3 regions of the Streptomyces chrestomyceticus JCM 4735 genome follow, and region 2 is predicted to be linked to each of the others. Evidence: riboswitches for the same ligand, from Rfam matches in the RefSeq annotation. Region 2 holds a riboswitch; each other region holds the start of a gene.
What was found. Region 2 has a riboswitch for cyclic di-AMP ahead of EJG53_RS24550 (LysM peptidoglycan-binding domain-containing protein). Riboswitches for the same ligand answer to the same signal wherever they lie in the genome.

Region 1 (4,151 bases), 3.1 Mb from region 2:
ACGCTGTCCGACGGGCTCTGCATGGGGGACAGCGTACGGCCCGGCACTGACAACCGGCTCGGTGTGCGGGCCCGTGCGGGCCGGGGCAGTCTGGGTCGGGACGGTCGGCCCCGGACGGAGGGGGCCGGGCGGCGGGCGCGGCGGCGGAAGGGTTCAGGAGGAGGGGCCGGGTGGGGACTGGACGGCGCGGTCCCGGATGGCGGACGGTGCGGGCGTGCGCCGTGGAGCCGCCGGTAGCGTGCCCCCGGCCTGCGGAAAGCGCCGTCCCCGGCGCCGCCGCGGGCTGCCGGAGCACTCCCGGCGACATGAGACACTGGTCTAGACAACCGTTACGACTTGAAGGGCAACACCATGGCTGAGCGCCGCGTCAATGTCGGTTGGGCCGAGGGTCTGCACGCCCGCCCCGCCTCGATCTTCGTCCGTGCGGCCACCGCCGCCGGGGTTCCCGTGACGATCGCGAAGGCCGACGGCAACCCGGTCAACGCGGCCTCCATGCTGGCCGTGCTGGGCCTGGGGGCCCAGGGTGGCGAGGAGATCGTGCTGGCCTCCGACGCCGAGGGCGCCGACGCCGCGCTCGACCGTCTCGCGAAGCTGGTCGCCGAGGGCCTCGAGGAGCTCCCGGAGACCGTCTGAACCGCTTCGCGGGTCACTGTGTTCGCGGCTCCGCCGCGGTAGCCGGTTCACCGGCGCCGGGGCGGGGCCGTTTTTCGTGCGTCGCCGTAGGCCACGGCCGAAGGGCGGCACCCCGGAAATGCACACGCCGCCGCTACGGAGCACGCCGGGGAATTCCCGCAACGCCTCCCCCGCGATTCCACTGCACCCCTGCAAAACCCTCGCGGTAATTCATCCGCACTTTTCCGCAGCCCGCCGCACCGCACCGGAACCCCTGCCGATACCCCGACGAAATCACCTACCGCTTGTATACGGCCCGCCTGTTAATTCCGTTCGCGCGCCGTGTTTACGGTCTGTTTCGAATCCCTCACCGCCGGCCCGGGAACCACCGGACGCAGCCGGTACGCCGGGCGCGAGCGCTCGATGTGCGCCGCCATCAGGGCGCGGGCCCGTTCGGCGTCCCCACGGCCCACCGCGTCCAGCACCGCCCCGTGCTCCTCCCAGGAGCGCTCGTCGCGGGCCGGGGGCTCGACCACGTACATCCAGTCGATCTTGCGCCGCACCTGGGTGAGCAGCGCCGCCAGGCCCGTACTGCCGGACGCCTGGGCGAGCGTCTCGTGGAACCAGCCGTCGAGTTGGCGCAGCTCGGCGCAGTGGCCGTGCCGGGCGCGCTCACGGCCCAGCCGTACGACACCGCGCAGCACCTTGATGTGCGCCGCGGTGCGGCGGGCCGCGGCGCGCGCGGCGCCGAGCGGCTCCAGCAGCGCCCGGACGTCCAGGGTGTCGGCCGCTTCCCGCTCCGTCGGCTCGGCCACACAGGCACCCGCGTGGTGCCGGATGACGACGAAGCCCTCCGACTGCAGCGTGCGCAGCGCCTCGCGTACGGGAACGCGGGAGACCCCGTAACGGCCGGCCAGCATTTCCTCGATCAGGCGGCTGCCCGGCGGGAGGACGCCGGATACGATGTCGTCGCGGATCGCCGTGCACACCACATGCGCGGAAAGGGGACCTCGCATCGTCTGTGCCTCCGCCGTAATCCGCTGGGAACTTCCGGAAATGCCGCCGGACGGCGACTTTCCCGACGCGACTCTATGCGACAGGAACCGGATATCCGACGGCCATGGCGCATTCATGGATATTTTTTGGCCAGGTGCCGCACGGGCGGAAACGCAGATGCCCCGGCCACGGGGGCCGGGGCATCGTACGGGGGACGGGTGCGACGGGAGTGACGAGCGGGACGGGTGTCCGTCAGACGTTCACGCCGTGCGAGCGCAGGTAGGCGACCGGGTCCATGTCCGAGCCGTACTCAGGCGAGGTGCGGGCCTCGAAGTGCAGGTGCGCGCCGGTGGTGTTGCCGGTGTTGCCCGACAGGGCGATCTGCTGGCCCGGGGTGACGGTCTGGCCGACCGAGACGTTGATCGACGACAGGTGGCCGTACTGGGTGTAGGTGCCGTCGTTCATCTTGATGACGACGTTGTTCCCGTACGCGCCGCCCCAGCCGGCCTCGACGACGGTGCCGGAGCCCACGGCGTGGACGGTGGTCCCGGAGTCGGCGTGGAAGTCGATGCCGGTGTGGCTGCCGGAGGACCACAGGCCGCTGGACGCCTTGTAACTGGTGGAGACGTAGGAGCCGTCGATCGGCGCGACGTACATGAGCAGGCGCTTGCGCTCGGCCTCGCGGGCGGCGCGCTCCTTGGCCTCGCGCTCCTTCTTGGCCTCGGCCTCGGCCTGGCGCTTGGCCTCCTCGGCCTGTTTGCGCGCCTCGGCCTCGGCCTTGGCCTGCGCGGCGGCGGCCTCGGCGGCCTCCTGCTGCGCGTCGGCCTGCGCCTCGATCTGCTCGGCGAGCTCGTCGCCGAGGACGACGGCGTGGTGGAGGCCGGTGTCGTGGTTGCCCGCGTCGTCCGGGTTGCCGGCCGCCAGGGCCGGGGAGGCGACGGAGGCGATGACGCCGGACGCGGCGAGCGTGGCTATGCCGGCGAGGTTACGGGTCGTCCGCGCGCTGCGGCTCGGACCACGGTGCTTCCCGGTGGCACGGGTGAACGCCATGGGCTGGCTGTGTCCTTTCCTTCCCTCTCGCCTACCGGGTTAGCTGACGGGTTCGGAGCAGGAAGGTCTCCTACGGGCGCCTCCGGGAAGGCGTCCGATTCACCCCAAGGACGGGCCCCTCCTGCGCCGAAGTCGGCGACAAGAGGGCGGGTCCCCGGCTCCCCTGGCTCGCGCCGTACGGGGACTCGGCGATGACTGTCCGTGCCGCGGTTGCGGCGGTGATCCTGCGGACAGCCGGATCGACGCTAAACGGGGCCACTTTCAATCGGCAAACAGAACCCCGGATTTGTGCCGTACGCCACACGGGCACCGTGCAACCACCCCCAACAATTGGGACATAAAGAAGATCCAGTGGCGCCTGCGCACCACTGGATCCCTTATGTCACCGTTCGTCACACACTCGGGTCACAGGCCGTCCGTCCGGGCCGGAGACGTGCCGGTGACGCCCCTCAGCCCTTGACGACCGTCACCTCTCCGATGCCGAGCGCCTTGACCGGCTCCTCGATCTCGGCGGCGTCGCCCACCAGGACCGTCACCAGACGGTCGACCGGGAAGGCGTTGACGACCGCGGCGGTCGCCTCGACCGTGCCGGTCCGCGCCAGCCGCTCGTACAGCCGGGCCTGGTAGTCGTCGGGGAGCTGCTGCTCGACCTGGTCGGCGAGGGTGCCGGCGACAGCCGCGGCGGTCTCGTACTTCAGCGGCGCGACCCCGACGAGGTTCTGTACGGCCACATCGCGCTCGGCGTCCGTCAGGCCCTCCGCCGCGAGGGTGCGCAGCACCTTCCAGAGGTCATCCAGCGCCGGGCCGGTGGAGGCGGTGTCCACGGAGCCGCTGATGGCGAGCATCGCGGCGCCGTCGCCGTCGGCCGAGGAGCGCAGCACCTGCCCGAAGGAGCGCACCCCGTAGGTGTAGCCCTTCTCCTCGCGCAGCACCCGGTCCAGGCGGGAGGTGAGGGTGCCACCCAGGCAGTACGTGCCGAGCACCTGCGCGGGCCAGACGCGGTCGTGCCGGTCGGCGCCGATCCGGCCGATCAGCAACTGGGTCTGGACGGCGCCGGGGCGGTCGACGATCACGACCCGGCCGGTGTCGTCGGCGGTGATCGGGCTGGCCTTCACCGGTTCGGCGGGCGACCCCGTCCAGGCGCCGAGGGTCTCCGTGAGGGCCGCGTCCAGGTCGACGCCGATGAAGTCGCCCACGACGACCGCGGTGGCCGTGGCGGGGCGTACATGGGCCTCGTAGAAGGCCCGCACGGCCGCCGCGTCGATACGGGCGACGGTCTCCTCGGTGCCCTGGCGCGGCCGCGACATCCGCGAGTCGGCCGGGAACAGCTCCTTGGACAGGGCCATCGCGGCACGCCGGGCCGGGTTGGCGAGCTCGTGCGGGATCTCGTCGAGGCGGTTGGCCACCAGGCGCTCGACCTCGCCGTCCGGGAAGGCGGGGGCGCGCAGGGCGTCGGCGAGCAGGCCGAGCGCCTTGTCCAGCCGGGAGGCCGG
Region 2 (4,151 bases):
CGGCCCGCAGCACGTACGTCCCCGGCAACGGTACGGGACCGCCGCCGGGGACGTACGTATTCACGGCTGCCGGGGCCGTTCGCGGCCCTCGGGGGTCAGCCCTTGCGGTGCTTGTCAGTCCGCGAGGCGGAACCGCGGGAAGGCGGAGCGGCCCGCGTAGACCGCCGCGTCGTCGAGGATCTCCTCGATGCGCAGGAGCTGGTTGTACTTGGCGACGCGCTCGGAGCGGGCCGGGGCGCCGGTCTTGATCTGGCCGCAGTTGGTGGCGACGGCCAGGTCGGCGATGGTGACGTCCTCGGTCTCGCCGGAGCGGTGCGACATCATGCACTTGAAGCCGTTGCGCTGGGCCAGCTCGACGGCGTCCAGGGTCTCGGTCAGCGAACCGATCTGGTTGACCTTGACCAGCAGGGCGTTGGCCGAGTTCTCCTCGATGCCGCGGGCCAGGCGCTCCGGGTTGGTGACGAACAGGTCGTCGCCGACGAGCTGCACCTTGGAGCCCAGGCGCTCGGTGATGACGTTCCAGCCGGCCCAGTCGTCCTCGAACAGCGGGTCCTCGATGGAGACCAGCGGGTAGGCGCCGACCAGCTCCTCGTAGTACGAGGTCATCTGCTCGGCGGTGCGCTGCTCGCCCTCGAACTCGTAGACGCCGTCCTTGTAGAACTCGGAGGCGGCGACGTCGAGCGCCAGCGCGATGTCCTGACCGGGGGTGTAACCGGCTTCCTTGATCGCTTCGAGGATCAGGTCCAGGGCCTCGCGGTTGGAGCCCAGGTTCGGGGCGAAGCCGCCCTCGTCGCCCAGGCCGGTGGCCAGGCCCTTGCTCTTCAGGACCTTCTTGAGGGTGTGGTAGACCTCGGTGCCCCAGCGCAGCGCCTCGGAGAAGGACTCCGCGCCGATCGGGGCGATCATGAATTCCTGGATGTCCACGTTGGAGTCGGCGTGCGAGCCGCCGTTCAGGATGTTCATCATCGGGACCGGCAGCACGTGGGCGTTCGGGCCGCCGAGGTAGCGGAACAGCGGCAGGTCGCTGGCCTCGGAGGCGGCGTGCGCGACGGCCAGGGAGACGCCGAGGATGGCGTTGGCGCCGAGCGAGCCCTTGTTGTCGGTGGCGTCCAGGTCGAACATGGCCTGGTCGATCAGGCGCTGCTCGGTGGCGTCGTAGCCGACCAGCTCCGGGCCGATCTGCTCGATGACCGCGAGGACGGCCTTCTCCACGCCCTTGCCCTGGTAGCGGTTCGGGTCCCCGTCCCGCAGCTCGATGGCCTCGAAGGCGCCGGTCGAGGCGCCGGACGGAACGGCGGCACGGCCGGTGCTGCCGTCGTCGAGGCCGACCTCGACCTCGACCGTGGGATTGCCTCGCGAGTCGAGGATCTCGCGAGCTACGACGACGTCGATGGACGGCACGTTGTCTCCTTCATGGGTGTCTGGAGTTCTGCAGCACGAGCCTAACGGCCTCCGGGGGTTCCGCTCGCCGCCAGCCCGGTCCTCGGGACGAATACACCCGCAAAGCCCCTGTTCACGGGACGTATGGGCGCAATGTTCGCTGAACGGGGAAGTCGGCGGACGGGGCGGGGCGGGTCCGGCCGGGTGGGGCCCCTGGGGGCCGCGGCAGGCCCTTCAGGGGCCCGGCGCGGAGCCTCCGGGGTCCGGGGCGGCCGGTACGGCTCGCGGCGGACTCACGGGGAAAAGGGAGAAGCCCCGCCGCGGCGCCTGCGGGGGACAGGCACCGTGACGGGGCAGTCTCACGGGAAGAGCGGATTCCCGGGGTGAGCGGCCCCCGGGCGGCGGGGCGGCCCGTACGTACCGCCGTACGTACGGAGCGCCTCGGTCACCCGGGATCTCTCAGGGCTTCGGCCGGCTCAGACGGCCAGCTTCTGGCCCGGGAAGATCAGGTTGGGGTTGCCGCCGATGACGGACTTGTTGTTCGCGTAGACCGACTTCCAGTTCTTGCCGTGGGAAGCGGCGATCTTGGCGAGGGTGTCACCGGACTTCACGGTGTAGTTGCCCTCGGGGTTCGACTTCGGCGTGGACTTCTGGGCCGGAGCCGGGGTCTTGCGGGCCAGCTCCTCGCCCTGCTTGCGGGCCTCGGAGCGCGAGGTGCCCTGCGGGGCGGAGTAGGAGCGCTCCGACTTGTAGGACTTGTGCGACTTGTAGGACTTGTGCGAGCTGCTGCCCTGCGACGAGCCGCCGTCGGCCTTGGCGTTCGCGTTGCCCTGGCCGAGGTGGCCGCCGGCGCAGGTCCAGGCACCCGGGCCCTGGATGGCGAGCAGGCGCTCGGCCGCGGCGATCTGCTGGCTCTTGCTGGCCTGGTCGGCGCGCGGGGCGTACTGGGTACCGCCGGCGGCGGCCCAGCTCGAGTTCGAGAACTGCAGGCCACCGTAGTAGCCGTTACCGGTGTTGATCGACCAGTTGCCACCGGACTCGCACTGGGCGACAGCGTCCCAGTTGTTGCCCGCGGCGGAGGCGGAGGTGGCGCCCATCAGCGGGACGGCCACCGCGGCACCGGCGACGCCGGCCAGCGTGGCGACGCGGACGGCCTTGGAGGGACGACGGTGCTTGCCCTTGGTGTTCAGCATGGTTGTTCCTCACCGACGCCTGCGAGGTGAGCTGTCGGGTTCGGGCCATGTGAGTTGCCCGGCCGTGTGTGCTTCACACATGGCTTCACCCCTAGCCGGTTGGACCCGCTTCCGCGGGCGGGGCCGGCGCTTACCTTGGGTCCCCCGCTCCTGCCTTCGGCGCTCTCGCGTCGAGTGACCTCCGACCACCGGCAGGATTCGGCGTGTGATCGAAGGGCCCGCTTTGGCGAGCGATGAAGACGGTAAACAGGAACACCCCGCGGGTTCAAACCCCTACATCTGAGGCCAGTTGACCCCCAGACATCACAGGATCATCACATTTCCGCAGGTCGTCGCAGGTTTGGAAACAACGGACGGGACGGTCACCGCGGTCCCGAACGAGATCCATGTCTCACTTTCACCAAAGCGGGTGAATCACCGCGAACTACCCCTGCCGGTCGCTCAGCTCAAGGCGCTGACCAGGGTGGATAAGGTCCGGATCGCCCCCGATGACGCCTTTGTTGGCCGCGTAGAGCGCCGGCCAGCCCCCGTCGACCCCGCGGTCCTCGGCGATGGCTGACAGGTTGTCACCGGGCCGCACGGTGTAGTCACCTGGCGCGCCCGGGTCCGTACGGTGCGCGTCGCCGCCCCGCGAGGGGTGGCCCCCGCCGGACCGGCCCGCGTCGCCGGAGCCGGTGCCCGTACCGGTGCCCGTGTCCGCGCCCGTACCCGTGTCCGCGCCCGTACCGGGCTGCTCCGCGGGCCGGCCCCGGTGCTTGCCCTGTGACGGGGGCGTGGTGGGGCTCGTGGAGGCGCCGTCACCCGGAGTGGCCGGGTCGGTGGGCCGCGACGGGTCCTGCGTACGGCCCGTGCCGGACGGGTCCGGCGTACGGGACGGGTCCGGGGTGCCGGCCGGGCCGGTGGGTGACGGCTTCGGCTCCGGGGTGCGCGTACCGCCGGGCTCCGGCGTCCCGGACGGCTTCGACGGCTCGGAGGAGGGCGGCGGGGTGGACGGGGACGGCGAGGAGGGCTTCGGGGACGGCGTGGCCGTGCCGCCCGGGTCGACGTCCGGCCCGCTGCCGCCCTGCTTGAGTCCCGCGTTCACGGCGCAGCTCGGCCAGGGGTCGGGGCCGCGCGCGGCGAGGATGGACTCCGCGACGGCTATCTGCTGCGACCGGCTGGCCAGGTCGGGGCGCGAGGCGTACGCGGCGCCGCCGTTCTCGTCCCACATCTCCTGGGTGAGCTGGAGCCCGCCGTAGAAGCCGTTGCCCGCGTTGGCGCTCCACACCCCGCTGCTCTCGCACTGCGCGACGCGGTCCCAGGTGGCCGCGTCGGCGGCGTTGGCGCTGCTCGCGGCGAGCAGCGGCATGGCGAGGGCGCCGCCGGCGACTCCCGCCGTGACGAAGATGGCCGGAGCCTGGCGGGGGCGTCGGTGACGGCCGTTCCCGGAGCGCATGCGGTTGCCTTTCGAGCGGCGGTTGAGTTGTCGTCGAGAGGCCGGCGCCGTCGGCTGCGTGGCCTGTGCGCTGCCGCGCCGCCCGCCCCGGCCTTTCAAACGGTTGAAAGTAGCGGGGCGGCCGGTCCGTCACAAGCCGGTGT
Region 3 (4,151 bases), 3.1 Mb from region 2:
AGGGACCGGAAAGGGCCCGGGAGGCCGCACGCGATGGCGGCTTCCTTCGGCGGCGGGCCGGAGTCGAGCCTCGGTGGGAAAGGGACGGCGTCGCGATGGCAGACCACCAGGAATCCTCACTCACTCTGCCCAGCGCACCGGTTTCGGTGGCGGAGGCCCGCAGGTACGTCATGGACGTACTGGCCGAATGGGGCCTGCCGGACGGGACGGAGACGGCCGACGCCGTACGGCTGATCGTCTCCGAACTCGCCACCAACGCCGTGCAGCACACGTTCGGGCAGTCACCGGCCTTCACCGTCGATGTCCGGCTGGACCGCGACGAACGGCTGTGGATCGGTGTCACCGACGACCATCCGCGCTGGCCGAAGCGGCTGCCGGCCGCCGTGCAGCAGGACAACGGCCGGGGCATGGTGATCGTCCGCTTCCTCGCCGCCGAGTCGGGCGGGCAGGTGACGGTCGAACCCACCGCGGCCGGGGGCAAGACCGTCTGGATCACCTTGCCGTGGAAGCTGTTCCTGCCGTAACGGCGGAAATCGGCCGGCGGCGGGGTCCAGGCGATTCCGGGTGGTTCCTCAGGGTTTGGTGAGGAAGCGCGGTTTGCGGCGGCGGCCCGTACTGCAGGCACAGCCCGTGCCCTCGTCCCGCACCTGCCGGTAGGTGGGGCTGGTCGCGCGGCCGCAGCGGGCACAGCGGCACGGCCACGGCTCGTAGGCGCCGGGGCAGGGGCCCAGCGGGATCAGCCCGGCGGCGTGCATCACCCGTTCGGCGACGGTGGCGGGGGCGTTCGGCGGCTGGAGCGGGGGTGGAGGCGGAGGGGCGGCAGGGGGCACGGACGGCGCGGGAGGCGTGGCAGGAGCCGGTACTGCGGGCTTCGGTGGGGTGATCGTGGTGGCGGGCTGTGCGGGAGGTACCGATACTGCGCCGTTCGCGGGAGCCGCCGGGCCCCCGTCCGCGCCGGTGCCGAGGTCGCCCGGGTGCCACTGATGCAGGCAGGAGGCGCACCACCACAGCAGTTCGCCGGCGCCGTAGACCCCCTCGTCCTCCCACAGCACGTCCGTGCTGCCGCAGGCCGGGCAGGGCGTGGCGGGGGAGCGGCGGCGCAGAAGTCCGCGCAGGTTCACGAGTCGGTCCTGGTGTGCGTGTACTGGGGCAGGTGCCTGTGCATGGGTCTCCTCACGTGCTGAGGAGACTCCATCGGTTCTCCGTCATCAAAGCAAGGACGACCAGGTCACAAAAGATTTCGACGGCACCGCGCCCGGAGCGCCGCACCAGGAGGCCACCCCCGGGCCCCCTGGCGTTCAGGAGGACGAGTCGCGCGCCGGCGGCTTGAGGTGCCCGTTCCGGTGGCCGAGTACGCGGGGCAGCAGCGCCCACAGGCCGCCGCACGTCACCAGCGTCACCGAACCCGCCACCACTCCCGCCCCGCGCCCCAGTACGACGTCGACGACGAGGAGCACGGCACCGGCCAGCGCCAGTGCGAGGACCGCCATCCCGGCTGCCGTCAGCCGCGCGGAGACCTCCACGATCAGCCCCTTCGCGCGCCGCCGGAACAGCACCCGGTGCACCGCGGCAGGCGCGGTGAGCAGCAGCGTCGCCAGTACGGCCAGCAGTAACGTGCCCACGTAGAACGCGCGTTGCGTTGCGTCCAGGGACACGAAACGCGGGGTGAACGCCAGCGTCAGCAGGAAGGCGAACAGGATCTGCACGCCGGTCTGCAGGACGCGCAGCTCCTGGAGCAGTTCGCCGAAGTTGCGGTCGTAGCGCTCCAGGGGCGTCTCGTTGCGGTCCGCGCACACGGTGTACCGGGCGGAGCCGGGCGGCCGGTGCGGCTCGGACGCTTCACTCGTTCCCGGCGGTTCGGGGTGTGCGGGCAGTTCGTTCCGGTGCTCGTCGGTGAGGGGGGTCATTGCGTGCGGGTATCCGCCGACGCGTTGATCACTCCTCGGACGCGCACGGGCGTGCGGGAGGTGCGCCCGCGTACGCCCCGCGTGCGGGCGGTGTGGGGCTCGTAGCCGTACGGTTCCCCACACCCGCCCTGGCGGGACGGCGCGGTCAGCCCACCCGCCCGTACGAGACGCTGCGTGACCAGATGCGCTCCAGCCGCACCACGGTGCCGGGCTTGGGCGCGTGCCAGATCTTGCCCGCCCCCGCGTAGATCCCCACGTGGTAGATGCCGCGGCGGGAGTGGAAGAAGACCAGGTCACCGGCGCGGCGCGCGGACGCCGACAGGTGCCGGGTGCGGTTGTACTGGGCCGCAGCGGTGCGCGGCAGCCGCTTCCCGGCCCGTTTGAACGAGTACAGCGTCAGCCCTGAGCAGTCGAATCGGTAGGGCCCGCTGGCTCCGTACTTGTAGGGCGCTCCCTTCTTGGAAGCGGCGATCCGCAGTGCCGAGGCCGAGGTGGACGCGGCTGTCGCGTCCTCGGTGGCCCCTGGTACGACCAGTGTCCCGCCGACCGTGGCGAGGGCGAGGAAGGAGATCACTCCGGCCCGCGCCAGCAGAGGGGAAGTGCTGGTACGCGCAGTCATGCGCAACCCTTCGTCAGCCGCCTGCGAAGGAGTACCTGTCGGGTTCGGGCAGGCGAAGATGCCCGGTCGTGGTGACGACTTCACCCCAAGAGGCCGTCCGGCCGCGGTGGCCGGCGGTCCCGTCGTGCTCGGGTCCTCCGCTCCTGCCGGTCCAGGCGCATCGGCCAGACATCCGGTACGGCGGCAGGATTGGGCGTCCGCCCGGACCGCCCCACCGCTGTGGCGGGGGCTTGTCGTCGAAGCGATCGTTGCGCATCTCGCGCCCGGATTCCGAGCAGAAACGGCTGTATGTGAGCTTGGTCACGCTTGCGCCGTTCGGGTGGACGGACGCCGTCCCGGGGGAGGCCCGCGACGGGTGAGGATCCGTGTACCAGCCCCGGAACGTCACGTTCCGGGCGACACGTACGTACGCCGCGCAAGCCGTGTGGCACCGCACGCGACCCAGCGGCTACGCCGTTCGGGCGAGCCCGATCGGGCGTCGTGTCGTCGAACGGGTGGGGCCCTTGCGGTGCTCCGGCACCTCCTGGCCGCCTCTGTCTCCTCTGTCCGGCGTGTGCCGCGCGGGTCGGGGTGGGCCTCTGGTGCGCCAGGGGCGAGAAGGGAAAGCGCCCGCGTCCCCGTCCGCACGGGGACGCGGCGCGTCAACTCTGCGGCGGCGGTACGGAGATCAGCCGCGCGCGGCGCTCACCGTCCAGTACGCGCAGGGCCTGCGCCAGCGTTGCCGCGTGCAGCTCGCTCTCGCCCCGGTCGTGCATGAGCGCCAGCGCGTCCCGTAGCGCGGTGGTCTTGCCGACCAGGGCCTGCGCGGCACGGAGGCCGCCGTACGTGTCCGTGCCGCGGGCGGGGTTGATGCGGCCCAGCAGGTCCAGGACCGCCAGGTAGCTGTCGATGACCTCGCCCTCGGCGCGCGTCAGCGCGGGCAGCGGCGGCAGTTCGGGCGGCCACATTCCGGGCTCACCTCGCGCCCGGTGTCGCGGGGTGCTGCTTGCGGCTGCGGGTGAGCCCGTCGATGAGGCCGTACTCCATGGCGGCCTCGGCGCTGAAGACCTTCTCGCGTTCGAGGTCTTCGGTGATCCGCTCGGGGGGCTGGCCGGTGTGCCGTACGAGCAGTTCCTCCAGCAGTGCCCGGGTGCGCAGCAGTTCGTCCGCCTGAATGCGGAGGTCGTCGGCCTGCCCCTGCACCGGCTCCTCGAACGAAGGCTGGTGGACGAGGACGCGGGCGCCCGGCAGCGCGAGGCGCTTGCCGGGCGCGCCGGCCGCCAGCAGCACCGCGGCGACGGAGGCGGCCTGCCCGAGGCAGACCGTCTCGATGTCGCAGCCGACGAACTGCATCGTGTCGTAGATCGCGGACATCGCGGTGAACGAGCCGCCGGGGGAGTTGATGTAGAGCGAGATGTCCCGGTCGGGGGCGTCGTAGTCCAGGTGCATGAGCTGGGCGATCACGTCGTTGGCCGCGGCGTCGTCGACCGGGGTGCCCAGGAAGACGATCCGCTCGCCGAGCAGCTTGGAGTACGGGTCCAGGGTCCGGGCCCCGTAGGAGGTGCGTTCGGTGAACTCCGGGAGGACGTATCGGGCCTGGGGGCCGTTCATGGGGAGCTCCTCTTCCCTGAGCGTCTGTAAAAAAT

Region 1: it holds a riboswitch for cyclic di-AMP, as region 2 does, so the genes downstream of both, EJG53_RS10235 (M23 family metallopeptidase) here and EJG53_RS24550 (LysM peptidoglycan-binding domain-containing protein) in region 2, are expected to answer to the same signal.
Region 3: it holds a riboswitch for cyclic di-AMP, as region 2 does, so the genes downstream of both, EJG53_RS37820 (C40 family peptidase) here and EJG53_RS24550 (LysM peptidoglycan-binding domain-containing protein) in region 2, are expected to answer to the same signal.

The regions. Positions count from the first base shown of each region.
Region 1 covers NZ_BHZC01000001.1:2,503,342-2,507,492, forward strand. The annotation lists gene EJG53_RS10220 (bifunctional acetate--CoA ligase family protein/GNAT family N-acetyltransferase) at 1-23, opposite strand, end outside; gene EJG53_RS10225 (HPr family phosphocarrier protein) at 352-633, shown strand; gene EJG53_RS10230 (GntR family transcriptional regulator) at 936-1,628, opposite strand; gene EJG53_RS10235 (M23 family metallopeptidase) at 1,861-2,658, opposite strand; cyclic di-AMP (ydaO/yuaA leader) riboswitch at 2,672-2,859, opposite strand; gene EJG53_RS10240 (M16 family metallopeptidase) at 3,108-4,151, opposite strand, start outside.
Region 2 covers NZ_BHZC01000001.1:5,650,814-5,654,964, reverse strand. The annotation lists gene eno (phosphopyruvate hydratase) at 115-1,401, opposite strand; gene EJG53_RS24550 (LysM peptidoglycan-binding domain-containing protein) at 1,857-2,573, opposite strand; cyclic di-AMP (ydaO/yuaA leader) riboswitch at 2,575-2,745, opposite strand; gene EJG53_RS24545 (LysM peptidoglycan-binding domain-containing protein) at 2,998-4,008, opposite strand.
Region 3 covers NZ_BHZC01000001.1:8,747,710-8,751,860, forward strand. The annotation lists gene EJG53_RS37805 (ATP-binding protein) at 96-524, shown strand; gene EJG53_RS37810 (hypothetical protein) at 573-1,121, opposite strand; gene EJG53_RS37815 (DUF6328 family protein) at 1,299-1,907, opposite strand; gene EJG53_RS37820 (C40 family peptidase) at 2,053-2,526, opposite strand; cyclic di-AMP (ydaO/yuaA leader) riboswitch at 2,530-2,694, opposite strand; gene EJG53_RS37825 (hypothetical protein) at 3,168-3,473, opposite strand; gene EJG53_RS37830 (ATP-dependent Clp protease proteolytic subunit) at 3,481-4,116, opposite strand.